DNA from 3 places in the Rhizobium sp. 9140 genome. Region 2 is predicted to be linked to each of the others. Evidence: predicted binding sites of a transcription regulator. Region 2 holds the regulator's gene; each other region holds the start of a gene.
What was found. Region 2 encodes PhoB, which activates phosphate uptake and scavenging genes when phosphate is short. Its sites were predicted from a motif close to TGTCATNNANCTGTCAT; they were not measured.
Positions count from the first base shown of each region.

Region 1: a site for PhoB is predicted at 4,355-4,371, ahead of GA0004734_RS14535 (DUF1045 domain-containing protein). Genes of this name have one in related genera too.
Region 3: a site for PhoB is predicted at 4,012-4,028, ahead of GA0004734_RS09550 (esterase-like activity of phytase family protein). Genes of this name have one in related genera too.

Region 1 is NZ_FJUR01000001.1:3,093,896-3,104,285, forward strand. It holds gene GA0004734_RS14510 (alpha-hydroxy acid oxidase) at 1-943, shown strand, start outside; gene uraH (hydroxyisourate hydrolase) at 1,006-1,368, opposite strand; gene GA0004734_RS14520 (ureidoglycolate lyase) at 1,427-1,933, opposite strand; gene uraD (2-oxo-4-hydroxy-4-carboxy-5-ureidoimidazoline decarboxylase) at 1,930-2,448, opposite strand; gene puuE (allantoinase PuuE) at 2,445-3,371, opposite strand; gene GA0004734_RS14535 (DUF1045 domain-containing protein) at 3,510-4,316, opposite strand; gene GA0004734_RS14540 (PRC-barrel domain-containing protein) at 4,536-4,889, shown strand; gene GA0004734_RS14545 (NAD(P)/FAD-dependent oxidoreductase) at 4,942-6,105, opposite strand; gene mnmD (tRNA (5-methylaminomethyl-2-thiouridine)(34)-methyltransferase MnmD) at 6,144-6,917, shown strand; gene GA0004734_RS14555 (DEAD/DEAH box helicase) at 7,210-8,766, shown strand; gene GA0004734_RS14560 (circularly permuted type 2 ATP-grasp protein) at 9,076-10,390, shown strand, end outside.
Region 2 is NZ_FJUR01000001.1:1,209,269-1,219,658, reverse strand. It holds gene GA0004734_RS05670 (O-succinylhomoserine sulfhydrylase) at 1-88, shown strand, start outside; gene apaG (Co2+/Mg2+ efflux protein ApaG) at 243-635, shown strand; gene GA0004734_RS05660 (Hsp33 family molecular chaperone) at 687-1,673, opposite strand; gene argF (ornithine carbamoyltransferase) at 1,881-2,798, opposite strand; gene GA0004734_RS05650 (aspartate aminotransferase family protein) at 2,895-4,094, opposite strand; gene GA0004734_RS05645 (GcrA family cell cycle regulator) at 4,532-5,104, shown strand; gene phoB (phosphate regulon transcriptional regulator PhoB) at 5,263-5,946, opposite strand; gene phoU (phosphate signaling complex protein PhoU) at 6,135-6,845, opposite strand; gene pstB (phosphate ABC transporter ATP-binding protein PstB) at 6,901-7,716, opposite strand; gene pstA (phosphate ABC transporter permease PstA) at 7,731-9,053, opposite strand; gene pstC (phosphate ABC transporter permease subunit PstC) at 9,050-10,390, opposite strand, start outside.
Region 3 is NZ_FJUR01000001.1:2,035,069-2,045,458, forward strand. It holds gene clpX (ATP-dependent Clp protease ATP-binding subunit ClpX) at 1-248, shown strand, start outside; partial or broken gene GA0004734_RS09535 (hypothetical protein) at 284-505, opposite strand; gene lon (endopeptidase La) at 859-3,279, shown strand; gene hupB (DNA-binding protein HupB) at 3,556-3,831, shown strand; gene GA0004734_RS09550 (esterase-like activity of phytase family protein) at 4,123-6,315, shown strand; gene GA0004734_RS09555 (MarR family winged helix-turn-helix transcriptional regulator) at 6,415-6,894, opposite strand; gene GA0004734_RS09560 (metallophosphoesterase family protein) at 7,177-8,451, shown strand; gene GA0004734_RS09565 (ATP-binding protein) at 8,451-10,390, shown strand, end outside.

The DNA.
Region 1 (10,390 bases), 1.9 Mb from region 2:
GATCGGGCAAAAGGTCTCGATGCCGGTCGCCCTCTCCCCAACGGGCTTGACCGGCATGCAGCATGCCGATGGCGAGATGCTGGCGGCACAGGCAGCGGAAGAGTTCGGCGTGCCGTTCACGCTTTCGACCATGAGCATCTGCTCGATCGAGGACGTGGCCTCGGTGACGACCAAACCGTTCTGGTTCCAGCTCTACGTGATGAAGGACCGGGATTTCGTCCGCAATCTCATCGAGCGCGCCAAGGCTGCGAAATGCTCGGCGCTGGTGCTGACGCTCGACCTGCAGATCCTCGGGCAGCGTCACAAGGATCTGCGCAACGGTCTCTCGGCGCCGCCGAAATTCACGCCGAAACATATCTGGCAGATGGCAACGCGCCCTGGCTGGTGCCTGAAAATGCTGCAAACCCAGCGGCGCGGCTTCGGCAATATCGTCGGTCACGCCAAGAACGTCTCGGATCTCTCCTCCCTGTCCGCCTGGACGGCCGAGCAATTCGACCCGAAACTTTCCTGGGACGACGTCGCCTGGATCAAACAGCTCTGGGGCGGTCCGCTGATTCTGAAGGGCATCCTCGATCCGGAAGATGCCCGCATGGCGGCAAAGACCGGCGCGGATGCGATCATCGTTTCCAACCATGGCGGACGGCAACTCGATGGCGCGGCGTCCTCGATTTCAATGCTGCCCCGCATCGTCGATGCGGTCGGCGGCGACATCGAAATCCATATAGACGGCGGCATCCGCTCGGGACAGGATATCCTCAAGGCCGTGGCCCTCGGCGCGCGCGGCACCTATATCGGCCGCCCGTTTCTTTACGGTCTGGGCGCCGGCGGCAAGACCGGCGTACTGCTGGCGCTCGACATCCTGCGCAAGGAACTCGACATCACCATGGCGCTCTGCGGCAAGCGCGACATCCTCGACGTCAACAGGGATATCCTCGATACCTGAAGCCTGTCGCGCAAAAGTGCGCGGCGGTTTTGCGATAACGACATGCAGAATACGAAGGCCGGTCAGCTTCCGCGATAGGTCGAGTAGCTGTAGGGCGAAAGCAGCAGCGGCACATGGTAATGCGCCGCTGGGTCGGCAATGCCGAAGCGCAGAGGAATGATGTCGAGAAACGGCGGATCGGAGAGCGACGTTCCGCTCGCTTTGAGATAGTCACCGGCGTGGAAGACGAGTTCATAGGTCCCGCGCACAAGGGCCTCGCCCTCGAGAAGCGGCGCGTCCACCCGTCCGTCACTGTTCGTCGCCACGATCTTCAAGAGCGTCCGCGCCTCGCCTTCGATGTGGAAAAGCGCGACCTGCATGCCGGCGGCCGGCCGGCCCAGCGCCGCATCGAGAACATGGGTGGTCAAGCGGCCGGTGGCGGTCATCATTACCTCTTTTCAGAACCGACCGGCTGAATGCCGATGGGATTGGTGAACAGAAAGATCAGGAAATCGAAGATGCTGCGATCGTAAAAGCGGTCTCGAAAAAGACCTCTTCCAGATTATGCTCGCCGCCCTCGCGATCGACCACCAGAAAATCGCTGACCGCGCCGACGGCGATCAGCGGGTGGTGCCAGACATTGCGGCCGTACTGCACACCCTGACGCCCCGAGCAGGCAAACACGCGCGGACGACCGGGCAACCCGCCCTCGTCTTCCGCCACGACCGCCAGCCAGGACCGGTTATCGAGCGGAACGAAGCTCTGCGAGCCCCAGGGGTGCCGCTCCATCATATCGACGGCATAGGGAAACAGCCGTGGCTGTCCTCGGAAGATGTTGATGACGACGCGCGCGTCCTCGCCGGCAGCTTCGGCCCTTGCGAGCGCATGAAACCGCTCCGTCGTGCCGCCATTGATGAGCCGCATCGTTGCGGGATCGGCCTCGATGACACTGCCGAAAGGCGCGAAGGCCTCCGTTGTCAGCGGCTCGATGGGCAGGACGAGCCCGCTCATGCGGCCGATCCCGGAAGAAGAGCGTCGAGCCGCAGCCGCGCGATCGTCTCCACCTCGGCGGTGGCTGTCGCGAATTCCTCGTCCGGCGTATTGTCCAGACGCGCCTCGAACGCCGCGAGAATATCCTCCTTCGTCTTGCCGCGCACGGCGATGATGAAGGGAAAGCCGAACTTGTCGGTATAGATCGCGTTGCAGGTGGTGAAGCGCTCATGCTCCTCCGGCGTCAAACGATCGAGACCGGCCGAGGCCTGTTCAGCCTTGCTGTCGGCTGTCAGGTCGCCGGCAATGGCCAGACGGCCGGCCAGATCGGGATGCGCGCGCAGGACCTGAAGCCGCCTCTCGTCCGAGGCGGCCCGGAAAGCCCTCACCATCGCCGTATGCACGGTTGAGGCCGTCGGCGGCCCGTCCGGCAACCCTTCGAGTGCCTCTTCGGCGACCCATGGGGAATGCTCGAAGATACCTCCGAACCGGCCGATAAACGCCTGGCCCTCGGCGCTGTCCTTCGCAATGCTCATAGGCCAGCCTCCGGCTTGTGATGTGCATGCCAGTGGTGGGCGATGTCGATCCGTTTGGCGATCCAAACCTTATCCTTGGACAGCACGTAATCGACGAAACGTGCCAGCGCCGCTGCCCGCCCGGGTCTCCCGACGAGACGGCAGTGAAGGCCGATATTCATCATTTTCGGGCTCCCCTCGGCACCCTCCTCATAGAGCACGTCGAACGTGTCCTTGAGATAGGTGAAAAACTGGTCGCCGGAATTGAACCCCTGTGGCGTGGCGAACCGCATGTCGTTGGCATCGAGCGTGTAGGGAATGATGAGATGCGGCGTCTCCGGCGTCTTGCCGGGCACCCAATAGGGCAACTCGTCGGCATAGCTGTCAGAGGAATAGAGGAAGCCGCCTTCCTCGATGACCAGCTTCAGCGTGTTGTCGGAAGGCTTGCCCTGATAGAGACCGAGCGGATGCGAGCCGGTGAGTTCCGTGTGCAGCCGCACCGCATCCGTGATGTGGCGGCGCTCCTCCTCCTCGGTAAAGTCCTTGTATTCCAGCCAGCGATAACCGTGGCTGGCAATTTCCCAGTCGGCTTCCTTCATGGCGGCAACCGCGTCCGGGTTACGCGCCATCGCCAGCGTCACACCATAGACCGTTACCGGCACGTTGCGGCTTGTGAACAGGCGCCACAGCCGCCAGAAGCCCGCGCGCGAGCCGTATTCATAGATCGATTCCATGTTCAGATTGCGCTGCCCGGGCCAGGGCTGCGCGCCGACGATCTCCGACAGCAGCGATTCGGAGGCCTTCTCGCCGTCCATGATCGTGCTCTCGCCGCCTTCCTCGTAGTTGACGACGAATTGAACGGCGATCCTGGCCTCGCCGGGCCATTGAACCTCCGGCAGATGACGGCCGTAGCCGACGAGATCGCGCGGTGTCGAAAAATCCATAGTCACCCCTCTTTGTCGCCAAACGGTACCATCCGAGGCAGGAAAGTCGAGGCATAAAGAGCGATATCGACAGCCGAAATCGGAGAGGCCTTCACGGCTCGAACGTCGGTCGGATGCGCCTGTCTCCAGCGCCGGTGATCAGGCGCTCGTCGTCAGCCGCCGCATGGCCTGCGCCATCTGCACCTCACGCGCAGGCGTCGCCGCCGAGGCGGTGGGATCGGAAGGCACGGCAAAGCGCGCCGTCGGCTTATGTGCCGAAAGCTTGCCGAGAGGGTGCTGGGAATGCACGCGCAGCGGCGCGCCCGCCCCGGGCTCGATGAACAGCGCAAGGCTCGCCACCTTTACCGGTTGCGCGAGCAGGGGCTCGAAATGCGCCCGCAACGGCCCTTCCATCTTCGCGCGCATGGCAGCCGTCATGGGTCCGGTCAGCATCATGTGGAACCGGAATTCGTCCATGACGAAAGGATGTCCCCAGCGGTGCAGGTTCGAAAACTGCGGTGCCGTCAGCTTGTCGGAATCAAGCCGCTCAATATCCTGCTCGGTAAAGGGCGCACGGAACTCATCGAAGGCCTGGACGACCCGTGCCGCGAGATGCGTCATCGGCTCGCAAGGCACGCGCGGGCTGAGCCCGAAAGCGCTGCCGAGCCAGGAGACCTCGAGATCCGGAATCTCGAACGGGGTGATATCGCCGGCAAACCGCATCATCGCCTTCAGAAGTGCTGATTCGGTCCGGTCCGGCGCCAGAGGAAATGGCGCCTTGATCGACCCGTGGAAGCCGTAGCGACGCGGCACGGCGGTGTAGAAGGCGACATCCTGCGCGCTGCATCCTGCCACCGACAGTTGCTCGCAAAGGTCACCGGAATAGACGTTTCGCCCCAGCCATTCGGCTGCGGCAACGGAGAGCGGATCATGGATCGGCGGGGTGAAGCAAATGGCGTAGCGCATGGCAAACCTCGATTTGCCCCCTGCGCTACGTGATTTGCATGACAGCCTGACGAAGACAGCCTCAATGTGCATCGAAAACAACGGAACCCGGACGGCCATTCGCACGTTTTAAGACCATCAAGCCAGAAGAGGAGAAGGAACGTGACCTATCACAACCCCAATCTGCACGGCGACAGCCCCGATCATCCGGGGGACGGCCAGAAGCTTCAGGACGCCAGCATCGTCGAGACTCATGATCTTATTGCCAGTGACAAGGTTGAAGGAACGCGCGTCTACGGAGCAGACGGCAAGCGGATCGGCTCGATCGAACGCTTGATCATCGGCAAGCGCAGCGGTCAGGTCGCCTACGCAGTGCTCGGCTTCGGTGGATTTCTTGGCATTGGCGAAGATCATTACCCGATCCCGTGGACGAAGCTCAGCTATGATGAAGAGCTTGGCGGCTACAGGACACAGTTGACCCGCGAGCAGGTCGAGAAAGCTCCGAAGTATCGCAGCGACGACGAATATGACTGGAACCGCGAAAACGGTCGCCTTGTCTACGATTATTACGGTGTGCCGCCCTACTGGATGTAGCTGTGCGTGAAATACGACGATGAAGGGCGCGCCGGGAGGCAGCGCCCTTCTTTCAGGGAGAAAGATGGCTTTCGCATCGGAATGATTGAGGCAGTACGATACCCCCGTTTCCATCGCCCGCGTGTGCGGTGATCCCCTCCACCACGGCCTGTGCCAGACGATGTGCGATGCCGAAGCTGATCTTAAAGCCGCCGGTCAGGAGATGCAGGCGGGAATGATCCGGATGCGGCCCGGCCATCGGATCCCGTCCGATCGCCCTCGGACGCAGGCCCGCCCAACGCTCGAGGATCGGCGCGCCCGCCAGTTCCGGGACCAGCCTCTCCGCTTTGACGAGCAGATCGTCGAGCCGATAGTCGGTCGAAAACGGATCGGCATAATCTACCTCGCTGGTGCTGCCGATCGCAACGCCGCCCGCGTCATGCGCGATGACGTAGATGCCGTCCGAATAAAGGATCGGCAGCGCGGGATCGAGATCGACCGCCAGCCGCGCCGCCTGCCCCTTGACGCCCGTGCCGCTCCCCGGCCTTGCCACTCCGCCAGCCAACGTCGGCAAGCCGTCGATGAGTGGAAAGCTATCGACGCCCGCCGCCAGCACGATATGGCCGGCATGGACCACGGTTCCTTCGGCGATAACCACCCGCCCCTGACGCGGATCAATTTCGCGTACGGCGCAACCCTCGCGGATGGTCACATTGGGCATACCAGAGAGTACGGACGTCAACAGGCTCAGGAATCCGCGCGGCGAAACACGTGCGGCCAGTCGATCGAAAACGGCTCCGTGCGCGACGACATCCGACGAGAAAAGGCCATCCGGTGCGGTATCCAGAACGCTCCAGGCAAAGCGGCGCTCGCCGCTTCGCCAGTTCACATCTGCATCCGCCACCTGCCGCAGCGCGATCTGTCGTAAATGCGGCTTTGCGAGCGGAATGAGCCGGCCCGTTCGCCGGTATCCTGCGGAAAGACCGGTCTCGGCCTCCATCCGTCGGATCTCGCCCTCCAGCGAAACCAACGCATCGAACTGGAACTGCTTCTTGTCGTTCCAGCGGTCCGGCGTGTGCGGCATCAGCGCGCCGAGCAGCCCGCCGCTCGCGCCTGCCCCGATCGTCGCCCGCTCCACGAGCAGCACCTCAAGCCCCGCGCGCGCCGCATGAAGCGCCGCCCAGAGGCCCATGATGCCCCCGCCGATGACGACCAGATCCGTCTTAACATCCGCCATCGATTGACCTTGCCCAAAGGGCTCATTATCGCTTGTCCATGACCGAAAGCCACCCGACGAAAGCCGTTGAAGCCCCGACGCCGAACCATCAGGCGCCGGACCGCCAGACACTCGACTGGCATACCGGCGATATGCCGTATTCCGTTGAATTTGACGATCATTTTTATTGCCGCACGGATGGACGGCTGGAATGCGGTCATGTCTTCCTGAACGGTAATGGCCTGCCGGATCGTTGGCGCGACAGGCAGGACATCTCCATAGGCGAACTCGGTTTCGGCACCGGTCTCAATTTCTGCGAAACATGGCGGCAATGGAAGATGGCTGAGAAACCGGCCGACGCCCGCTTCGCCTTCACCTCGTTCGAGCGTTTCCCGATGCAGGCTACAGACATCGCGCGCGCCCTCTCCGCCTGGCCCGAGATCACGGACGAGCGCAACGGGCTGGTTGCCGCATGGCCGCAGACGCTGTCCGGCAGCGTCCGTCTCGACCTCGCAAACGACATCACGCTCACCATCGTCTGCGGCCCGGCCATCGACGGCGTTGCAGCCTATGCCGGCACGATCGACGCCTGGTACCTCGACGGCTTCGCACCCTCGCGCAATCCCGACATGTGGTCGCAGGCGCTCATGGCAGCGGTGCACGACCGCACGGCGCCAGCCGGCACGTTTGCCACCTACGCCGCCGCCGGTTTCGTGCGCCGCAATCTGCAGTCAGCGGGCTTCGTGGTGGAGCGCCGCAAGGGCTTTGCCGGCAAGCGGGAAATGTTGTGCGGCACCAAGCCAACGGAGCTTGCACGCACCCTGTACGAATGATGGTCCGTTCGCACATGCGAAAAGACAGCTTGACTTTCGGCCGGGAAACAACGACATGAGGGCCAGCGTCACCTTCCGGCCGCCGCGTGAGCGTGCCCAGCGGATTTTGTCATTCCGTCGCGAAGGCCAAGCGCACCCATGAGACCGTGCCATATTCGGCACCCGCAGCGCAGACAGCTTTTTCAACCCACCAAGATCCCATTTCACGCGGGGTTCTTGAAACCAGATGACCCGGAACCGCAAAGAAGCGTTGTTCCGGTCCCTGTCGTTTGGCGCCCCGAAAGGCATACCTTTGACCAATTTTTCTTCCCTTGGCCTCTCCGAGCAGATGGTTGCGAACCTTACCCTTGAAGGTTTCACCGTGCCGACGCCGATTCAGGCCGAAGCCATTCCGCTCGTTCTCGCAGGTCATGACCTCATTGGCCTCGCACAGACCGGCACCGGCAAGACCGCTGCGTTCGGCCTGCCGATGATCGAGCGCATGCTCGCCGATGGCAAGCGCGCCGATCCGCGCAACGTGCGCGCCCTGATCCTCGCCCCGACCCGCGAACTGGTGAACCAGATCGCCGCCAACCTGAAGGTCTTCGTCAAGAAGAGCCCGCTGCGCATCGGCCTCGTCGTCGGCGGCGCCTCCATCAACAAGCAAACCCAGCAGCTGGAACGCGGTGTCGAGATCCTCGTCGCCACCCCCGGCCGCCTGCTCGACCTTCTCAACCGCAAGGCCGTGACGCTGACCACCGCGCGCTATCTCGTGCTCGACGAAGCCGACCAGATGCTGGACCTCGGCTTCATCCACGACCTGCGCAAAATCTCCAAGCTCGTTCCTAAGAACCGCCAGACCCTGCTGTTCTCGGCAACCATGCCGAAGGCGATCGCGGATCTGGCCGGCGACTACCTGACCGACCCGAAGCGCGTCGAAGTGGCAACAGCCGGCAAGGCTGCCGACAAGATCGAGCAGTTCGTGCATTTCGTCAACGGCAAGGACGGCAAGGTCACGCTGCTGAAGCAGTCGCTGACGGCAAACCCCGATGGCCGCGCCATCGTCTTCTCGCGCACCAAGCATGGCGCCGAAAAGCTGATGAAGCATCTGGAATCGGTCGGTTATTCCGCAGCCTCCATCCACGGCAACAAGAGCCAGGGCCAGCGCGAGCGCGCCCTCAAGGCCTTCCGTGACGGCGAGATCAAGGTTCTGGTCGCCACCGACGTCGCCGCACGCGGCATCGACATTCCCGGCATCACCCATGTCTACAACTACGATCTGCCGGAAGTCGCCGAAGCCTATGTTCACCGCATCGGCCGTACGGCTCGTGCCGGCCGCGACGGCATCGCCATCGCCTTCTGCGCACCGGACGAAGCTCGCCTGCTGCGCGACATCGAGAAGCTGATGGGCATGACCATAACGGTCGCCAGCGGCGAAGCGCCGGCCAACATCTCCCGCGCACCGGCAGCCCGCAATGCGCGCGGCAATGGCGGCCGTGGCAGCAACAATGAAGGTCGCAACGGCCAGGGCCGTGGCGAGAACCGCGGTGGCCAGGGGCGCAATGACGGTCGCAACGAGAACCGTGGCGGCGAGAACAACCGCCCGGCCCGCGTGGCACAGGCACCGAGCCCGTTTGCAGGCGACGACCTGCTGGCCGGTGACGACAGCGCGCGCCGCGAGCACCGCAAGGGCCAGGGTCCTGCCGCACAGGCCGCCCATCAGGCAGCCCTTGCCAAGCGCAACGGCAACCGGAACGGCCGCCCGGGCGGCGCACCCCGCACCTCCAGCCGCGGCCCTCGCCCGGCAGCCGGTAGCCCGGGCGCACAGGCAGCCCAGCGCCGCGAAGGCTCGCGCCGCGAAGAAGCGTAATCACGCTGGCCAATGAGTAAGGAAAAACGGCGGGACCAAAAGTTCCGCCGTTTTTGTTTGCAAGGCCCCAGCGCACCGAAGGCATACGCTTATTCAATAAGCAGTTGCGAAGATGTTGCGCGAAAATGCAGCGCGTCCAGATGAAACGCGCCTTGCCATTCCGCACGCGAAAGCCATGTCACCCCTTGAGGGGACAGCCAGAACGGGTGAAAATTTCTTTCTGTCTGAAACGAGCATGCTTCTTGCATTGCCAAAGCGCTTGTAATCAAATGGCTTAAAAAGGGGACCAAGCCGTTGGCATTCGATGAAATGATGAATGCGGACAACACTCCGCGACCGCCTTACACGACATATAACGAGTGGTATGCCAACCAGGACAGAGCCCGCCTGATCGCCAAGTCGAAAGAGGCCGAGAACATCTTCCGCAAGACCGGCATCACCTTTGCCGTGTACGGTCATGCCGACAGCGCCGAAAAGCTCATCCCGTTCGACATCATCCCGCGCATCATCTCCGCGCGTGAATGGCGCCGCCTTGCGCAGGGCATCGAGCAGCGCGTGCTGGCGCTCAACGCCTTTCTTGACGACATCTACCACAAGCAGGAAATCATCAAGGCCGGCCGCATTCCGCGCGAGCTGATCGAGAAGAACGACGCCTTTCTGCCGCAGATGGTCGGCATGCGGCCGCCGGGCGGGGTCTACACCCACATCGTCGGCACCGATATCGTGCGCACCGGCGAAGACCAATTCTACGTTCTCGAGGACAATGCACGCACGCCTTCCGGCGTCAGCTACATGCTCGAAAACCGCGAAACGATGATGCAGATGTTCCCCGAGCTGTTCTACCAGAACCGCGTCCAGCCGGTGGAAAACTACCCCTATCTGCTGCGCCATTCGCTGGCCGCCGTGGCGCCTCCCGGCTGCGAGGGCAAGCCCCGCGTCGCCGTGCTCACGCCGGGCATCTACAATTCCGCCTATTACGAACACGCCTTCCTCGCGGACATGATGGGCGTCGAGCTGGTCGAAGGCTCGGACCTTCGCGTCATCGACGGCAAGGTGCGCATGCGCACCACGCGCGGCTACGAGGCGATCGACGTGCTCTACCGCCGTGTGGACGACGATTACCTCGATCCTCTGACCTTCAAGCCGGAATCCGCGCTTGGCATTCCCGGCATCATGGATGTCTACCGCGCCGGCAACATCACCATCGCCAACGCCCCCGGCACCGGGATTTGCGACGACAAGGCGATCTACTCCTACATGCCCGAGATCGTGGAGTTCTACACAGGCCAGAAGGCGCTGCTCGAGAACGTGCCGACATGGCGATGTTCCGAGCCTTCGAGCCTGCAATATGTGCTCGACAACCTCGCCGACCTTGTCGTGAAAGAGGTCCACGGCTCCGGCGGCTACGGCATGCTGGTCGGCCCGACGGCCTCCAAGAAAGAACGTGCGCTGTTTGCCGACAAGCTGAAGACGCGTCCGAGCAACTACATCGCCCAGCCGACCTTATCCCTCTCGACCGTACCGATCATGGTCAACAAGGGCATCGCGCCGCGCCATGTCGATCTCCGACCTTATGTGCTGGTGTCCGACAAGGTGCAGATCATTCCCGGCGGCTTGACCCGCG
Region 2 (10,390 bases):
CGGCACCGTGCGCCTCTCGGCCGGGATCGAGGACGGCGCTGACCTGATCGAGGATTTCGCCAGGGCACTCAAGGCCGTTTCGGCCTGAGTCCCTCTTCTGCGATCGCTATCATGCCTGAAAATCGCGCTTTACCGGCGCGATTTTTCTTTGTGCCGCGCTGCAACACACTTTCCGCGGGCGTTATTCTTCGGGAAACCATCTGGTCCTAGAATAGGTTCAGCGACTGGAAAGGTTTTGCATCATGTATCGCGCGTTGACACGGGACATCGAGGTCACCGTAGAGCCCTATTATCTGGAGGATCAGTCCGATCCCGAGGATGGGCGCTATGTGTGGGGCTACCGGATCCTGATCTCCAACCGCTCCGTCAAGACCGTGCGGTTGATGACGCGCTACTGGCATATTACCGACGAAAACGGACAGGTCGACGAGGTGACCGGCCCCGGCGTGATCGGTGAGCAGCCGGTGCTCAACCCCGGTGATACGTTCGAATATTCCTCCGGCTGCCCGCTCGACACACCATCCGGCGTAATGTTCGGCCATTACGCGATGGAGACGCCCGAGGGAGAGACGTTCACGGTGGACATTCCTGCTTTTTCGCTGGATCTGCCGGGCCTCAGCCGCACGCTGAACTGACCCCAGAACAGGGGTCGGGCGTCAGTCTAACCGTAACGTCTCCAGGCACCTTTACTGCGGACGCACTTCCGTCGCCTCGAAGGTGTATGTGGTCGAGCAGAACTCGCAGGTCACCGAAATGACGCCATCTTCCACGGTGCTTTCGATCTCCTCCTGGCTGAAGCTGGCGAGGACATCGCGGAGCTTTTCGCGCGAGCAGGCGCACTGGTCGTAGACCGCCTGCGGCGGATAGACCCGCACGCCGCGCTCATGGAACAGGCGAAAAAGCAGCCGCTCGGTGCCGACCATCGGGTCCGTCAGTTCGTCGGCATCGATCGTTTCGACCATCACGCGGGCTTCGTCCCACAGATCATCGACGCTGCCATCGAAGCTCTCGGCACCATCGCCACCATGCAGGTCCGGCTGGCGCATGCGGTCCGGCGCTTCCGGCAGGAACTGCGCGACCATGCCGCCGGCACGCCAGCGGTGGCGCGGCTTGCCGTTCTCGTCGCGATCCAGAAGCTCGGCGACGCCGAGGCGCACCTTGGTCGGGATCTGCTCCGACTGACGGAAATAGACGCCGGCGATCTCCTCGAGGGAGGCGCCGTCGAGCGGCACGATGCCCTGATAGCGCTGAGTGAACTCGCCCTGATCGATGGTGAAGGCGAGAACGCCCTGTCCGAGAAGGGCCTGCGGATCGGCCTCGCCCTTCTCGATAGCACTGGCCAAAGCCTCCTCGTCGTAGCGGGCATAGGCCCGCACGCGGTCGGGCGTCGAGAAATCGGCGACGACGAGATCGACAGGACCGTCGCTCTTCGTCTGGATGATCAGCTTGCCATCGAACTTCAGCGAGGTACCCAGCAATACCGTCAGCACCACCGTTTCGGCCACGAGGCGCGCGACCGGAAGCGGATAATTGTGACGTTCGAGGATAGCGTCCAGCATCGGCCCGAGCTGGACGGCGCGACCGCGCACATCGAGCCCTTCCACCTGAAAGGGCACGACGCGGTCATCGCCCGCATAGCCGAATTCGCCGAGATCTGGTCCCTTGTCCACCATGTCCATGCTCCTCATGCAAGACCCGCCGCAGCGAGCCCGAACGCAGATGACGGCGCCCCGGACACGTCCGGGAATCGCGAAGCCGCAACTCCATTCTATTGGATTGATATGAAATGCCAGCAAAAAACCGTGGCATCCCGCTTGGCCCCTAGATCGGGGGCCGGATGCCCGTTTTCAAGGTTTGAACCCTGCGCGCGACGACAAGCCTCAGAGCGCGCCGAGGCACCAGGCAAGGATCGACTTCTGCGCGTGCAGCCGGTTCTCGGCCTCGTCGAACACGACGGATTGCCGCCCGTCGATCACCTCGTCGGTCACTTCCTCGCCGCGATGCGCCGGCAGGCAGTGCATGAACAGTGCGTTCTCGTCCGCCTTCGACATCAGAGCGGCATTGACCTGATATGGCTGGAAGACATTGTGGCCACGGGCGCGGTGTTCCTGGTTCATCGATACCCAGGTGTCGGTCACCACGCAGTCGGCACCGGCCACCGTCTTTTCCGGATCATGCGACAGAACGATATCGCCGCCATTGTTGCGCGCCCAGTTGAGGATCTTGTCATCGGGCTCGGAGCCAAGTGGCACGGCCATTTTCATGGTGTAGCCGAAACGGGCAGAGCCCTCGATGAAGGAGTGCAGCACATTGTTGCCGTCGCCGGTCCAGGCGATGGTCTTGCCCTTTACGGGGCCGTTATGCTCCTCGAATGTCATGATGTCGGCCATGATCTGGCAGGGATGCGTTGTATCCGTCAGCGCGTTGATGACGGGCACGGTGGCGTGTTCGGCAAGCTCCAGAAGACGGCTGTGATCCGTGGTGCGGATCATGATGGCATCGACATAACGCGAAAGAACCTTGGCGGTGTCGCCGATGGTCTCGGCGCGACCGAGCTGCATTTCCGTGCCCGACAGGAACAGCGTCTCGCCGCCGAGCTGCCGCATGCCGACATCGAAGGACACGCGGGTCCGTGTCGAGGGCTTTTCGAAAATCATAGCCAGCATCTTGCCGGCCAGCGGCTTCTCGGCTGTACCGGCCTTGGTGGCTGCCTTTCGCACCCGCGCATCATCGATGATGGAGCGCAGATTCTCTGCCGACATGGCGGAGAGATCGAGGAAGTGCCGGGTATCAGCCATGGAAATGCGGTGTCCTGTCCTTGTCCCGTTAGGGCTTTCAGCCCCCTGTCAGGGCCTGGGGTGTCGGTGATTCTGGTTGTCAGTAGGGGCGCGACCTTAAGCGGTCGCGCGTTGCTTCACGGCCGTCAGCGTCTCGCTGGCGCGCTCGATGCGAGCAAGACCCTCGCGGGCTTCCTCTGCTGTGGTGATCAGCGGCGGAAGCAGGCGAATGACGTTTTCGCCAGCAGGCACCGCCAGCATCTTTTCCGCCCGGATCGCTTTCAGCAGATCTGCCGAGGGAACCACCGCCTTGATGCCGAGCATAAGGCCTTCGCCGCGGATTTCCTCGATCACATCTGGGAAGCGGTCGGCAAGCGACGCCAGGCCCTGGCGGAAGACGAGCGCAACATCGCGCACGTGTTCCAGAAAGCCGTCGCCCAGAACCACGTCAAGCACGGCATTGCCGACGGCCATGGCGAGCGGGTTGCCGCCATATGTGGAGCCATGCGTGCCGGCAACCATGCCGGAGGCGGCCTCTTCCGTCGCAAGGCAGGCGCCAAGCGGAAAGCCGCCGCCGATACCCTTGGCCGCCGCCAGAATATCCGGTGTAATACCGGACCATTCATAGGCGAAGAGCTTGCCGGTACGACCGACGCCGCACTGGACTTCGTCGAAAATCAGCATCAGCCCGTATTCGTCACAGAGGTCGCGCAGCGCCTGCAGGAAAGCCTTGGGCGCCGGGCGTATGCCGCCCTCGCCCTGGATCGGCTCGATCAGGATCGCAGCCGTTTCCTCGGTGATCGCCTCCTTGACGGCATCGAGATCGCCGAAGGGAACCTGCACGAAGCCGGGCGCCTTGGGACCGAAGCCTTCGAGATACTTTGCCTGCCCGCCGGCTGCGATCGTCGCAAGCGTGCGGCCGTGGAACGCGCCTTCGAAGGTGATGACGTGGAAACGCTCCGTCCGGCCCTTGGCGAACTGATAGCGGCGCGCGGTCTTGATGGCGCATTCCAGCGCTTCCGCGCCCGAGTTGGTGAAGAAGACCTTGTCGGCAAACGTGTTGTCGGTCAGGCGCTTGGCAAGCTTTTCCTGGCCGGGAATCTCGTAGAGGTTCGACAGATGCCAGACCTTTTCGGCCTGATCCTTCAGCGCCGCCACCAGATGCGGATGGGCGTGGCCAAGTGAATTGACCGCGACGCCGGCAGCGAAATCGAGATAGCGCGCGCCATCTTCCGCCACCAGCCAGACACCCTCGCCGCGCTCGAAGCGCAGCGGCGCGCGCATGTAGGTCTCGTAAAGTGGGGTTGCCTCGGCCATCGTGCCAATCTCCTCGTCCTGTCCGCGCGGTCTGCGGGAAGGTTCGATCTGTTTTGCAGAGACCGGCAGTGCCGGCCCGGAATGAAAAATACCGCCCTGACGGCGGCGAGCGCACTATCGGTATTTCAGGTGCTGCTGTCAACAAAAGTCCCGGAATTACGGCCTTGTCGCGCGTTTTTCGGGCGCGATGCTTTCTGGAGAAAAGGCCTTGCAAATATATCACGCGGTGACAGCAAGTTGGGGAAAACCCAAAAATCGATTCGGGTCGATTCCCCGGACTCTTGTCAGGGAGTCACCCCGTCTCTAGGTTAGCAAATAATTGCTAGACGCATGCGGCGGACCTAGTCACCAAAAGAGTCAAGGCGTTGCAGCTTCGGAGCCATCCGGGGCGCGGTGAGGGATTCGTCCTTCATGAACGGCCTGGAACGGAGACGACCATGAATTGGACTGACGAGCGGGTTGAGAGACTGAAGAAGCTCTGGGCCGAGGGGTTGAGCGCGAGCCAGATCGCGGCACAGCTCGGCGGTGTCAGCCGTAACGCCGTTATCGGCAAGGTTCATCGCCTGTCGCTTCCCGGTCGTGCGAAAGCCGGTGGTGCCGCCCCGAGCGCAAACCGCCCGAAGCGTCCGGTCGTTGCCGCACGCCCGGCAGCGCCGGAAGCCGTCGTCGCCAACGCCGCCCCGCGCGCAGCACCGCTGCGTCCCATGGCACGCCCGGTCAACACGATGAACGTGAACGCGGATTCCGAAGGCGCCTTCGCACCGGAAACCGCACTGACGGTGACCGGCAGCGGGACGAGCGGCGCAACGGGCAGCAATGTCGTCGTACCGATGTCGCGCAAGCTCGTTCTGACACAGCTTACCGACCGCACCTGCAAGTGGCCGATCGGCGATCCCATGAAGGACGAATTCCACTTCTGCGGCAACGACTCTCCGGATACCTCGCCCTACTGCACATTCCACGCCAAGCTGGCCTACCAGCCCTCGGCAGAACGTCGCCGCGCGCGATAAACGCCTGGTAGACCACAACGAAAAGGCCTTCTTCGTTCTGTGAAGAAGGCCTTTTGCGTTATGGATGATGAAGGATGCTTCGTCTGCACCGGACCTGGGCAATCGACAGCGATGCAGCCCTCGAAGACGTTATGCTTCGGGAGCAAAGCGTCATATCATCAGCTTTCCAGCGAGTAGCCTGCGCCGCGGACCGTGCGGATGACGTCTTGCATGTTGGAGAAATTGAGGGCCTTGCGCAGGCGGCCGACATGGACGTCGACGGTGCGTTCGTCCACATAGATGTCATGACCCCAGACGCCGTCGAGAAGCTGCGAGCGGGAGAAGACGCGACCGGGCGAGGCCATGAAGAATTCGAGCAGGCGAAACTCCGTCGGCCCGAGGCGGACTTCGCGGGTTTTGCGGTGAACGCGGTGGGTTTCGCGGTCCAGCTCGATATCGCCGCATTTCAGAAGCGAGGACAGGACTTCGGGACGCGCACGGCGCAGCATGGCCTTCACGCGCGCGATCAGCTCGGGCGTCGAAAATGGCTTCACGACATAGTCGTCGGCGCCAGTGGCAAGGCCGCGAACCCGCTCGCTCTCTTCGCCCCGCGCCGTCAGCATGATGATCGGCAGGCGCTCCGTTTCGCTGCGCTGGCGCAGGCGACGGCAGAGCTCGATGCCGGAAACGCCGGGCAGCATCCAGTCGAGGATCAGAAGATCGGGCAGCCGCTCCTGCAGCCGCACCTCTGCCTCGTCGCCCCGGTTGATGGTGTCGACATCGAAGCCTTCGGCCTCAAGATTGTAACGCAGGAGGACGCTCAGCGCTTCTTCATCTTCGACAACGGCAATTTTCGGCTGCATTTCTGGACTCCGTAGTCTCCTTGTCACGCGACAAGGCTTTCGCCAGAACCCGAGGGCGGCGATCATCGTTGACAGTTCATGCGCGGCGCAGAGGCCACCGGATGGCTGCATATCCTTCAGCCGAACGTCCGCCGGCATCGAGACCGGAAGCAACGGCGCAGGAGCATTTCGGCTCCCGCGCCGCTCGCTCAGGTGGCGAGTGCGCCGACGGTGTTCGACGAGTCGTCCTTCGGACGTTCGCCCAGCGGCTGCGCACCGGTCGTCATGTAGTAGATCGTCTCGGCGATGTTGGTCGCGTGGTCGCCGATGCGCTCGATGTTCTTGGCGCAGAACAGGAGATGCGTGCAGGGCGTGATGTTGCGCGGGTCTTCCATCATGTAGGTTAGAAGCTCGCGGAACAACGAGGTGTAGATCGCGTCGATCTCGCTATCACGCTCGCGAATGGCCTTTGCCTTCTCGGCCGAGCGGGATGCGTAGACATCCAGCACTTCCTTCAGCTGCATCAGCGTCAACTCGGCCAGATGCTCGATGCCGCGGGACAGCTGCCGCGGCAGGCTGGCGCTGGAGACGGCGATGACGCGCTTGGCCGTATTTTTGCCGAGATCGCCCACGCGCTCCAGATCGGCCGCAATGCGGATCGACCCCATGATTTCGCGCAGGTCGGCCGCCATCGGCTGGCGCTTGGCAATCGTCACGATCGCCTTCTCGCCGATCTGGCGCTCGGCGTCGTCAAGCACGACGTCGTCGGAGATGACCTTCTGGGCAAGACCCAGATCGGCATTGACGAGGGCGCGAACGGATTCGGCCACCATCTGCTCGGCAAGGCCACCCATCTCGGAGATACGGCGGCTCAGATATTTCAGGTCTTCGTCATAGACGGATGCGATATGGGTTGCCATGGATCCTGTCCTTGGAGTTCGGTCACGGGCACAAGGCTGTCGGTCGGGCGACCGATCAGCCGAAGCGGCCCATGATGTAATCCTGGGTGCGCTGGTCATCCGGATTGGTGAACATCTTGTCGGTGTCGTTCTCCTCGACAAGATTGCCGAGGTGGAACATGGCGGTGCGCTGCGAGACGCGGGCTGCCTGCTGCATGGAGTGCGTGACGATCACGATCGTGTAGTTGGCGCGCAGCTCGTGGATCAGTTCCTCGACCTTGGCGGTGGCGATCGGGTCGAGCGCCGAACAGGGCTCGTCCATGAGGATGACTTCGGGGCTGACGGCAACGGCGCGCGCGATGCAGAGACGCTGCTGCTGGCCACCGGAAAGGCCGGTGCCCGACTCGTGCAGGCGGTCCTTGACCTCGTTCCACAGACCGGCCTTCTGCAAGCTCTGCTCGACGATGGCGTCGAGTTCGGCCTTGGTGCGGGCGAGACCGTGGATCTTCGGCCCGTAGGTCACGTTTTCATAGATGGACTTCGGAAACGGGTTCGGCTTCTGGAAAACCATGCCGACGCGGGCGCGCAGTTCGACGACGTCGATCGAGGGATCGTAGATATCACCGCCGTCGAGCGTGATCTTGCCCGTGACCTTGCAGTGGTCGATCGTGTCGTTCATGCGGTTGAGCGTCCGCAGGAAGGTTGACTTGCCGCAGCCCGAGGGGCCGATCAGCGCCGTGACCGTGTTTTCGCGGATGTTGAGGTTCACGTCGAACAGCGCGCGCTTTTCGCCGTAGTAGACCGACACATCCTTGCCAATCATCTTGTGAGGGACAGCATTCATCTTCTGATCGACCGCCTTTTCGAGAGTCGCTTCTGACATCATGTTCATTGTTTTCTACCTCACTACCAGCGTCGTTCAAAGCGGCGCCGCAACAGGATTGCGCCAAGGTTCATGACCACCAGGAAGATCAGGAGCACGATGATCGCGCCGGAGGTCCGTTCGACAAATGCACGTTCGGCTTCGTTGGCCCACATGTAGATCTGGACCGGCAGTGCCGTGGAAGGTTCGAGCGGCGAGCCCGGGAAATCGACCACGAAGGCCACCATGCCGATGAGAAGCAGTGGCGCGGTTTCACCCAGTGCATGCGCAAGGCCAATAATGGTCCCCGTCAGGATACCCGGCATGGCAAGCGGAAGCACGTGGTGGAAGATCGTCTGCATCTTCGAGGCGCCAAGGCCGAGGGCCGCAGCCCGGATCGACGGCGGCACGGCCTTCAGCGCCGCACGCGTGGCGATGATGATCGTGGGCAGCGTCATCAGCGTGAGGACGAGACCGCCGACGAGGGCTGCCGAGCGGGGCATACCGGCAAAGTTGATGAAGATCGACAGGCCGAGCAGACCGTAGACGATGGAGGGAACGGCCGCGAGATTGTTGATGTTGACTTCGATGAGGTCGGTCAGCTTGTTCTTCGGCGCGAACTCTTCGAGGTAGATCGAGGCGGAGACACCAATCGGCAGCGCGAGCGCTAGCACGATCAGCATCATGTAGAGCGAGCCGAGCGCTGCGACGCCGATGCCGGCAGCTTCCGGACGCGAGGAGGCGCCCGAGGTGAAGAGGCCCGTGTTGAAGGACTTCGTCATCGCGCCGTCCTGCGCGAGCGTCTGCATCCAGCCGAGTTGCTTATCCTTCACCTTGCGGTTGGCTTCGTCCACCGTCACGTCGATCTGGCCCTTGTTGGCCGAGTCGATGTTGCCTTCCGCCAGAAGTGCCACCGGCACCGTCTGGCCGATGATCGCCGGATTGGCAACGACGACATCGCGAAGCTGCGTGCGGGCGCTGGCCGAGACCATGTCGGTCGCGAGCTTCACGTCCGCGCGGTTGGCGGGGTCGATACCGAGCTTCTGTACCAGCGCGTCACGCACCAACAGCGGATAGTTCGCGGTCATCAGCTTGGCAGGGTTGGTCGCCCGTTCGTTCTTCGGGTCGATGACCTGTTCACTGAAGGTGATCGGCAGGACGATCTCGGTCTGCAGGAAGGCCGTGTAGCCCTTGGACACGACGGTCCAGAGCAGGAGACCGAGGAAGAAGATGCCGATGGAGATGGCACCGATGCCATAGGCCCGGAAGCGGCGTTCTGCGGCGTAGCGGCGCTTGATGCCGATATCGCGACGGGTGGATGCGGGACGCTGCGACGCACCGGCGAGCGATGAGGTCATGTCGGTCATTCGTACTGTTCCCGGTATTTGCGCACGATGTAGAGCGCGTAAATGTTGAGGCAGAGCGTGATGGCAAAGAGCGTGATGCCGAGCGCGAAGGCGACGAGGGTCTGCGGAGAGGTGAACTCTAGGTCGCCCGTCAGCTGGTTGACGATCTTCACCGTGACGGTCGTCATCGGCTCGAAGGGGTTGATCTGCATGCGGGCGGCGACACCGGCCGCAAGCACCACGATCATCGTCTCGCCGACGGCGCGGGATGCCGTTAGCAGAAGCGCACCGACGATGCCGGGAAGAGCGGCAGGAAGGACGACGCGCTTGATGGTTTCCGACCGTGTGGCACCGAGGCCGAGCGAACCGTCGCGCAGCGAGCCGGGCACCTGCGTGATGATGTCATCCGACAGGGAGGACACGAAGGGGATCAGCATGATGCCCATGACGAGGCCGGCGGTGAGAACGCTCTGCGCCTGGATGAAGCTGGTATAGTTGCCGGTGACGAGGCCGTTCAGCTGGCCCGAGATATCGCGCAGAAACGGGCCGACCGTGACGAGGGCGAAGAAGCCGTAGACGATGGTCGGGATGCCGGCGAGGATTTCGAGCAGCGGCTTGGCGATCGAGCGCACCGTGCTGTTGGCATATTCCGCCATGTAGATGGCGGCGAACAGGCCGATCGGCACGGCAAAGAGCATGGCGACGAAGGCGATGTAGAGCGTGCCGGCGAGAAGCGGCAGGAGGCCGAACTGCCCGGCCTGACCCGCTTGGCCGGCTGCGGCGAAGCGCGGATCCCAGACGGTGCCGAAGAAGAACTCCATCGGCGACACCGAGGCGAAGAAGCGCAGGGCTTCCGACAGCATAGAGCCGATGATGCCGACGGTGGTGAGGATGGCGATGGAGGAAGCGAGGATCAGGCCGCCGAGAATGACCTGCTCGACACGGTTGCGTGCCCGGAAGCGCTGCGAGATGCCGCGGAGCGCCAGAAGTGTTCCACCGATGGCCAGCAGCAGCACGACACCGGCCATGGCCAGATGGCTGTTTGCCGTCATCCGATTGAAGGTCGTAGCGGACTCGATCATCCAGGGTTCGCCGGCGCCGGCCAGCGGAATGCCCTTGGCACCCATGGCGTCGCGAAGATTGATGGAACCGCTGTCAAGTGCGCTGCGCTCGGCGTCCGAGAGAAGGGCGAGACCGCGGGCGACCGACTTGACCTGGCCGAGTGCCAGCTGGGCGGGCGCATTGCCCTGGTTCAGGACCTCGGTCGGCAGATGGAAGAGCACGCTGCGATCGATCATCGGCGGCGCAGCGACGAGCCAGACGGCGAGCACGACGAGCGAAGGCAGAAGAGCCCAGAT
Region 3 (10,390 bases), 830 kb from region 2:
AAGACGTGGAACTGACCTTCCACGAAGACGCGCTGCGCGAAATTGCCAAGCGCGCCATCATCCGCAAGACTGGCGCCCGTGGCCTTCGTTCGATCATGGAGAAGATCCTGCTCGACACGATGTTCGAACTGCCGACGCTCGAAGGTGTGCGCGAAGTCGTCATCTCCGACGAAGTCGTCAAGGGTTCCGCCCGCCCGCTCTACATCTACTCGGAGCGCACGGACGAGAAGGCCAACGTTTCGGCGTGATTTGTTTCCAGCTCGCGAAGCGATCAGCCGGAACCCTATGAATGACCGAATGCATGAAGGGCTCGCAGCGATGCGAGCCCTTTTTCGTCGTCGGTCTGTATCGGCGCATATCTGTTGTAGACGGCGGTCAGGCGGGCCGTCGCAAGCGCGGTGCTGCCGATCATGAAGCCGGCCAGAGCGTTGCCGGCGTCTTTCGGCAGAGTCGGTTTTTCGACGCCGAGCGCGTGAACGGTGAAGATGTAGCGACGGACCGCGCCAGGGGGCGGGCAGGATGTTCACGGCGCTCGGTTGCAGATCCGGCCGCACGGTGCAAGGCTCTCTCGACCCCTCATTCCACCATTGCTAAATCATCCCGGCAGCGCGATGATATGACGGGTTCGTGTCTGGGACGGTGGTTCGAATCATGAGGCTTGTGGTTGCGCGGCAAGGTCCGCGACAGCAACGTAGCCTCTACTGTTCGATACGCTTCGATTGCCGCTGGGTCGGGCCGTCGGAGGGTTGAAAACGGGTCTCGCAACCTCCACTTCTGACAGTGGAAAAAGTGATGACCGGAAGCACCCTTGACGTGCTTCGGGTAACGCTCCCGGAAACGGGACGGAAAGGAAATGACATGACGAACAAAACGTCTCCGGCAGCCGAGAGCGGGACCTTCCCAGTCCTTCCCCTGCGTGACATCGTGGTGTTCCCCCATATGATCGTGCCCCTCTTCGTGGGTCGCGAAAAGTCGATCCGTGCTTTGGAAGAGGTCATGGGTACCGACAAGCAGATCATGCTTGCCACCCAGATCAATGCCGGCGACGACGATCCGGAGCCCTCTGCGATCTACCAGATCGGCACCATCGCCAACGTGCTTCAACTCTTGAAGCTGCCTGACGGCACCGTAAAGGTGCTGGTCGAGGGGCGCTCGCGTGCGGAAATCGACGGCTATACGCGCCGCGAGGAATTCTACGAGGCGATGGCGCATCCGCTGGCCGAACCGGCCGAGGACCCGGTCGAGATCGAGGCCCTCTCGCGCTCCGTCGTCTCCGAGTTCGAAAGCTACGTGAAGCTCAACAAGAAGATTTCGCCCGAGGTTGTCGGGGCCGCCAGCCAGATCGAGGACTACTCGAAGTTGGCCGATACGGTTGCGTCGCATCTGTCCATCAAGATCGTCGAAAAGCAGGAAATGCTGGAAACGACGAGCGTGAAGGGACGTCTGGAAAAGGCGCTCGGCTTCATGGAAGGCGAGATCTCGGTTCTCCAGGTCGAGAAGCGCATCCGCTCGCGCGTCAAGCGCCAGATGGAGAAGACACAGCGCGAATATTATCTGAACGAACAGATGAAGGCGATCCAGAAGGAGCTCGGCGACGGCGAGGAAGGCCGCGACGAGATGGCTGAACTGGAAGACAAGATCAACAAGGCCAAGCTCTCCAAGGAAGCGCGGGAAAAAGCCGACGCCGAGATGAAGAAGCTGCGTCAGATGAGCCCGATGTCGGCCGAAGCCACCGTCGTGCGCAACTATCTGGACTGGCTGACGGGCATTCCTTGGAACAAGAAGTCGAAGGTCAAGACCGACCTCAATGCCGCCGAAAAGGTGCTTGAGCTCGATCACTTCGGCCTCGACAAGGTCAAGGAACGCATCGTCGAATATCTGGCCGTGCAGGCGCGTTCGCAGAAGATCAAGGGGCCGATCCTGTGCCTCGTCGGTCCTCCGGGTGTCGGCAAGACCTCGCTCGCCCGCTCGATCGCCAAGGCCACCGGCCGCGAATATATCCGCATGGCGCTCGGCGGCGTTCGGGACGAGGCGGAAATCCGCGGTCACCGCCGCACTTATATCGGCTCGATGCCCGGCAAGGTCATCCAGTCGATGAAGAAGGCGAAGAAGTCCAACCCGCTCTTCCTGCTCGATGAAATCGACAAGATGGGCCAGGACTTCCGTGGCGATCCGTCGTCGGCGCTTCTCGAGGTGCTCGATCCGGAACAGAACGCAACGTTCATGGACCACTATCTGGAGGTCGAATACGACCTTTCGAACGTGATGTTCATTACGACGGCGAATACGCTGAACATCCCTGCGCCGTTGATGGACCGTATGGAAGTCATCCGGATCGCCGGCTACACCGAAGAGGAAAAGCTGGAGATCGCCAAACGGCACCTCCTGCCGAAGGCCATCACCGACCACGCCCTGAAGCCGGCCGAATTCTCGGTGACGGACGGCGCGCTGATGGCGGTGATCCAGACCTACACCCGCGAAGCCGGTGTCCGCTCTTTCGAACGCGAGCTGATGAAGCTCGCCCGCAAGGCGGTGACCGAAATTCTCAAGGGCAAGGCCACGAGCATCCAGGTGACGGCCGAGAACATCAACGACTATCTGGGCGTTCCGCGCTTCCGCCATGGCGAAGCCGAGCGCACCGACCAGGTGGGCGTGGTCACGGGTCTGGCCTGGACCGAGGTCGGCGGCGAACTGCTGACGATCGAAGGCGTGATGATGCCCGGCAAGGGCCGTATGACGGTGACGGGCAACCTGAAGGATGTGATGAAGGAATCGATTTCGGCAGCGGCATCCTATGTCCGCTCGCGCGCTATCGACTTCGGCATCGAGCCGCCGCGTTTCGACACGAGCGACATCCACGTCCATGTTCCCGAAGGGGCAACCCCGAAGGACGGTCCATCGGCCGGCGTTGCAATGGCAACGGCCATCGTCTCGATCATGACGGGCATTCCCGTCGATAAGAACGTAGCCATGACGGGTGAAATCACCCTGCGCGGCCGGGTTCTGCCCATCGGCGGCCTCAAGGAAAAGCTGCTTGCAGCGCTTCGTGGGGGGATCAAGAAGGTGCTCATTCCGGAGGAGAATGCCAAGGACCTGGCGGAGATTCCGGACAATGTGAAGAACAACATGGAGATCATCCCGGTGTCGATGATCGGCGAGGTTCTGAGGCACGCTCTGGTTCGCATGCCGGAAGCCATCGAGTGGGATCCGGCAAAGAACGTTACGCCGGTGAAGGTCGCGGCGGACACGGACGAAACGACGACCGGCTTCGCCCATTGAGGACGCATTCCGGGAGAGTGGCAACACCGCTTTCCCGGAGCCCCTTGAACGCGCGGCGCGAGTGATTTTCGGGCTCGATGAGGGTGTCCTCGCAACGTTGTTCATCGCTTAAACAGTGGAAGACCGGCCCTTGCGCCGGTCTTTTTTCGTAAAATGCACCGCAAAGCCTTGCAATTGCGGGCATTCGGCGCGATTGGGTTGCCAAGGCGACCGCTGCGACACTGGCGCGGCCGCCCGAAAACAAGTCGTTTCGGACCAAGTTGAAAGGGTGGAAACATGAACAAGAATGAGCTCGTATCGGCTGTTGCCGAAAAGGCCGGCATCACGAACAAAGAGGCAGCTGCGTCTGTCGAAGCGCTGTTCGACGTGATCCAGGGTGAACTGAAGAACGGCGGCGACGTTCGCCTCGTCGGCTTTGGCAACTTCACCGTAAGCCGCCGCGAAGCCTCCAAGGGCCGCAACCCCTCCACCGGTGCGGAAGTCGATATCCCTGCTCGCAACGTTCCGAAGTTTGCGGCCGGCAAGGGCCTCAAGGACGCTGTGAACTCCTAAGGCATATCTGGACGAAGCGGCTCGCTTCGCCTTGCCATGGTCACAGCCGAGCGCCGCGCATCCCTATCGGGGAGGCCGACTGGCTGCTCCAACACCACAAAGCGCTGCTGCGCGAGAGGAGACGGCTCACGCCGCGCTCCTTACCTTCAGGCCCGGGTTTTCCCGGGCCTTTTTCGTCTCTGTCATTCCTCTGTTATGCGGGCGCTTCACAAACTCCGGGATTGTGCCGCGTGCATCGATGCAAGCGGCGACGCGGCCCGAACCGCCGTGTGAACGCCGAGGGGATGTCTCATGAAAACCATATCCGTCACCGCCGCACTCGCGGCCCTTCTTGCGACCTCGGTCGCTGGCAGTGCTTATGCCGAGCCCGTCTTCAACCGCATCTCGTCCTTCGCCGTCGCGGACAATCTGCCGGCCGGGACCGACCGCAAGACCGTGACCTCGGCCGAGATCGTCACCGCAACGGATGACGGCAACACGCTGATCTATTCCGACAGCCCGCTGAAAGCGATCGGCTTCATCGACATCACGGATGCCGTGGCGCCCAGGGCCGGCGGCATCGTCTCCTTCGAGGGCGAGCCCACATCGGTCACGGTGGCCGGCACCAAGGCACTCGTCGCCGTTAACACGAGCCCCGACCGTGCCAACCCATCGGGCATGCTTGCCGCCGTCGATATTGCCGGGCGTACGGTCACTTCAAGCTGCGAACTCGGCGGCCAGCCCGATTCGGTTGCCGTCAACAAGGATCGCACGCTCGCCGCCATCGCCATCGAAAACGAGCGCGACGAGAAGGTGAACGACGGAGCGCTGCCGCAGATGCCGGCGGGCGACCTCGTCATCGTGAAGCTCACCGAGGGCACGCCGGACTGCGCTACGATCCGTCACGTCTCGTTGACGGGTCTCGCCGATGTCGGAGGAGACGATCCTGAGCCGGAATTCGTCTCGTTCAACGGCAAGGATCAGATCGCGCTGACGCTGCAGGAGAACAACCATATCGTCATTCTCGACGGCCGCTCGGGCGACATCGTCTCGCATTTCTCCGCTGGCACGGTGGATCTCGACAAGGTCGATACGAAGCGCGACGGCAAGCTTTCCTTCACCGGGTCGCTGAAGGGCGTGACCCGGGAGCCGGACGCCGTGAAGTGGCTGGATGACGATAGGCTGGTCGTGGCGAACGAGGGCGACTGGAAGGGCGGCTCGCGCAGCTTCACCATCTTCGACACGAGCGGCAAGGTGCTCTACGAGGCCGGTGCAAGTTTCGAGCATGCCGCTGCCGCCATCGGGCATTACCCTGAGAAGCGTTCTGCCGCCAAGGGCATCGAGCCGGAGGGTCTGGAAGCTGCGACGTTCGGGCAAGACCGGTTGTTCTTCGTGCTGGCGGAGCGCGCATCGCTCGTCGGCGTCTACAAGGACACGGGCGCCGAACCCGAACTGCTGCAACTGCTGCCCTCGGGCATCTCGCCGGAAGGCGGCGTCGCCATTCCTGCTCGCAACCTGCTGGTAACCGCCAACGAGGCCGATCTGATTGAGGACGGTGCGGCGCGCTCGCATGTGATGATCTACGAGCGCAAGGAGGGCAAACCGGCTTATCCGCAGATCCGCTCCGTGGAGAAGGACGGTGTGCCGATCGGCTTCGGCGCATTGTCCGGTCTTGCGGCCGTTCCGGGCCAGCCTGGCAAGCTCTATGTGGTCAGCGACTCGGTCTATGGCGCCGAACCGCGCATCTTCACCATCGACACGACCAAGAGCCCGGCCGAGATCATCGACGCTCTGACGATCACCCGCGACGGCGCGCCGGCGCAGAAGCTTGATATCGAGGGCATCGTCGCAACGGCCGACGGCTTCTGGCTCGCCTCCGAAGGCAATTCCGACAAGCTGGTGCCGCATGCGCTCTATCAGGTGAATGCAAAGGGCCAGATCAAGAAGGAGATCGCCCTGCCGGAAGCCCTGCGTGCGGGCGAGACCCGCTTCGGCTTCGAGGGGATTACGGTAACAGGCGAGGGCGATGACACGACGCTGTGGATGGCCGTGCAGCGCGAATGGAAGGACGACGAGAAGGGCTTCGTCAAGCTCGTTTCCTACAATCCGAAGTCCGAGGAATGGGGCGCCGTGCGCTATCCGCTGGAGAAGAAGGGCGAGGGCTGGGTCGGTCTGTCCGAAATCACCATTCACGGCAACTATGCCTATGTCATCGAGCGCGACAACCTCGTCGGCCAGGCAGCAAAGCTGAAGAAGATCTATCGCGTGGCGCTGACCGAGCTGAAGCCCGCCAAGCTCGGCGGCCCGCTGCCGGTCGTCGCCAAGGAAGAGTTCCGCGATCTGCTTCCGGACCTGAAGACGCTGAACGGCTATGTTCTCGACAAGGTGGAGGGCTTTGCCGTCGATGAAACCGGAACCGGCTTCGTCGTGACGGACAATGACGGCGTGGACGACAGCTCGGGCGAGACGATGTTCTGGAGCATCGGCAAGATCGACGCGATGTAACGAGAAGTGCCCCGGCAACGTCGGGGTCCACAAGGTCGGGCCTGTGTGCAGCAGGTCCGATCTCCCAAGGCCGGTGAGATATATGCCTGGCGGCTGATCTCAGGCTTCTGCGGCCGTTGCCGGCCTGACGGCCTCTTCCTGCTCGCGCCGCTCGCGGATCTCGTCGGTGCGGCGGACGAGCTTGCTGACGATCTCATGCAACTGATCGAGTTGCTCGTCATCGAGTGCCGAGAAGATTTCCTCGATCAGCTGCTTGCGCGGGTGCTCGGCCGCCTCCAGCGCGATACGCCCGACATCGGTGATGGAAACGATCTTTGCGCGGCGATCCTCAGGGTCCGGCTGACGCGCCACGAGCTTGTCGCGCTCCAGCCCGTCGATCGCCTCGGTCACGGTGCGCGGCGCGAAATTGAGCGCACAGGCGATATCCGTCGAGCGGCAGGGGCCGAGCTTGTTCAGGAAGAACAGAAATTTGCTGCGGGCCAGCGACACGCCTTCCTCCGTCATCGACTGGTTGATGAGCCGATGAACGCGATGATAGAGCTCGAACAGCTTGTCGGAGACGTCGAAGGTCGTTTTCATAGACTGGAGATGGACGTTATGAGGGTCCATGTCAAATCCGATCACAGGGATGTCAAGGCGGGCCGCGCGAAACCCTGCGGCGGTGTCGGAAGCGCCACAGCCATTGTGATGGGGCTCGCTTGGTCGGTTCCGCACTGGCCTGGCCTGGATATCAGGTCTCGATGACAGGAACCTGTCGGTTCCTGTGATCGACACTCGATTAGCTGCACGACGCCGTGGAAAGACGGGGCCGCCCAGGCCGAAACGATTGACGTCGATGCATCGGCAGGCCCATGGTCGGGCATGGCTTTCCGCTTCGTTCACACCGCAGACCTCCACCTCGATTCTCCCCTCCGCAGTCTGGCGCTTCGCAACGGCGAGCTTGCCGAGCATGTCCGCGGGGCGACCCGTGCGGCGCTGACGGCCATCGTCGATCTCTGTATCGCGGAGGCGGTCGATGCGCTCTTGATCGCGGGCGATCTCTATGACGGTTCGCAGACCTCGATGAACACGGCGTTGTTCCTGATGAGCGAGATGCGTCGGCTGGAGGCCGCCGGGGTGCGCGTCTTCGTCATTCGCGGCAATCACGACAACCAGTCCGCCATCCGCCGCGAGCTGACCTTTCCGGACAATGTGCATGTGTTCTCCAACCGCACGAAATCAGTAAAGGCAGCGATGCTACCGGATGGCCGCGCCGTCTACATTCACGGCATCGGCTTCGACCAGCCGCACGCGCCGGACAGTCTGCTGCCGTCCTTCCCGGGTCCGCAGGCAGACAGCATCAACATCGGCATGCTGCACACGAGCCTTGCCGGCGCGCCGGGGCACGATCTCTACGCGCCCTGCAGCGTGGCGGAGCTTGCCGCACATGGTTTCGACTACTGGGCGCTTGGCCATGTGCATCATCGCCTGGTGCACAGCGAAACGCCGCTGATCGTCATGCCCGGAATGCCTCAGGGCCGCGATATCAACGAAGCGGGCGCGAAGAGCGTGACGCTTGTGACGATCGAGGCCGGCGGTGAGATCCACCACGCCGAGCGCCGCATCGGCGGCGCGGTGTTCGAGCGGGCGACGATCGGCCTTACCGGTGTCGCGGAATGGCGCGAGCTTCTGGCCCGCATCAGCGACGAGCTCGCACGCCGCGTGGCGGCGGCCGGTGCCGAGCAGCTGATCCTGCGCCTGCACCTGACGGGCGCGACGCCGCTCGCCTTCCGCCTGAAGCGCGATCCGGCCTTCCTGATGGATGAGGTGACGGGTCTTGCCAACGCGTTGCCGGGCTGCTGGGTGGAGAAGATCGAGATCGACTGCCACGCGCCGGAGATGGTTGGTGAGGCGGATCCCGGTCTTGATCCCGCAGCCGAACTGTCGGCGCTGATCCACGGCGATGTGCTCGCCTCGCACGCGTTCCGCCAGCAGGCGGCCGATCTCATGGCCGAGCTTCTGGGCCAGCTGCCGCGCGAGTTGCGGGAAACCTTTGGAACGGACGAGGCGACTGTTGCAGCGCTTCTGGCGGAGATCGCGCGCGACGGCAGCGACGAGGTGCTCGCGCATGTGCGGGCCGGCGAGGGAGGTCAATAATGCGTCTGTCCGCGCTCGATCTCGTCCGCTACGGCAAGTTCACCGGCAAGCAGCTCGACTTCGGCCCGGCCCGGCCCGGCAAGCCGGACCTGCATCTGGTCTACGGACCGAACGAGGCGGGCAAGTCCACGCTGTTTTCGGCGGTGCTCGACCTGTTCTTCGGCATCGAAGGCCGCAGCCCCTACAATTTTCTGCATCCATACCCCGCCATGCGCATCGGCGCGACGGTGGAAACCGGTGGACGCGGCCAGTCCCTGTTTCGTGTCAAGCGCCAGCAGAACACGCTGATCGACGCCAACGAGCAGCCGCTGCCCGAAGGGCTTCTTGCCAATGCCTTCGGCACGGTGGATCGCGCGACCTATCAGCTGATGTTCTCGCTCGACGACGACAGCATCGAAAAGGGCGGCGAGAGCATCCTGCGGAGCGAAGGCGAGCTTGGGTCTCTCTTGTTTTCCGCCAGTTCGGGCCTGCCGGACCTCACCGGCGTCATGGCGGAGCTCAAGGGCCGGACAGACGCCTTCTATCGCCCGCAGGCGCGCAAGCACCGGCTGGCCGAGCTGAAGGCGGAGCTGGATGCGCTGAAGGACGAGCGGGCCGCCATCGATGTCAGCCAGCGGGAATACACCGCGCTGCGCAAGACGCGCGATCTGGCGACGGAGCGGCACGAGGCGGCGCTCGCCGCCCGCGCCGGGCTGCGCGTCCAGTGGGACGGGGTCAAGGCGAAGCTCGACGGTCTGCCGCTCCTTCTGCGGCTGCGGACGCTGCGTGGCGAGCTTGCGACGCTCAGCGACCTTCCGGACCCGCCCGCCGTCTGGCATCAGATGCTGCCGGAGCTGATGCGGGCGGAAACCGAGATCGGCACGCGCCTGACGCAGATCGCGGCGGATATCGCCCGCCGCACGCAGGAGCGAGACCTGCTCGCGCGCGACGAGGCCGTGCTCGCGCTGCGCGCCGACCTGCGCCATCTGGAAAGCTCGGGCCTCGAAGCCCGTTACCGGACGGCAGCGCAGGACATGCCCTCGCGCACGCAAGAAAGGGCGGCGGTAACCGCCGACCTCGCCGCGCGGCTGCTGCAACTCGGACGCGGCGAGGACGAGGACCCTGCCACGCTTCTGATTCCGGCAGCAACCGTCGGCAAGCTGCGCGCGCTGGCCGAGACGCATGCGCGCCTGTCCGAGCGGCAGGAGGCGGCCCGTCGGGAGTTCGCAACGGCGGAGGCTGCTCATCGCGACGCGGTCGAGCGAGCCGGGACGGTTGGCGAGAGGCCGCCAGGACAGGCTTCGGCGATGCAGACGACCGCCGATCCACAGGCGCTGTCCGACTTGCTGCGGGCTCTGAGGCGCGAGGATTTTCCGCTCCGCCAGAAGGCCGCGCGCGAGGAAGCGGCGCGGCTCGAGGATCTTCTCGCCGACCAGCTGGCAGCCCTGCCGGGCCGGTACGATGCCGAAAGCCTTGCACGCGCGCCGGTTCCGGCGGAAGGCGATTTGGCTGACTGGTCGTTCAAGACCGAGACGGTGAGCGAGCGCCTGCGCCGGCTCGACGAGCGCCGCGCCGACGTCGCGCTGCAAATGGCCACCGCTGAGGCCGAGCGGAATACGCTTCTGGCGCAGGCGGAGTTTGCCGACGATGCGCGGGTGGCGGCGCTGCGCCTTGCGCGCGATGCGGCCTGGCAGTCGCACCGGGGGGCGCTGACGCCGGAAACGGCCGATCGGTTCGCAAGCGCGCTCGACAAGGACGATCAGGCGAGCGCCCTGCGGCTGACCCAGACCGAACATATCGCCCGCAGCCGCGCTCTGGCGGTGACGATCGCCGACCTGACCGCACGACAGGCGGCGTACGACCGGCAGCGCGCGGACCTGCTCGCGGAGCGTAGCGTGCTGGAGGCCACCATCAATACTGCGGCCACCGCCTGCAATCTCCCTGCGGATGTGTCGCTGGC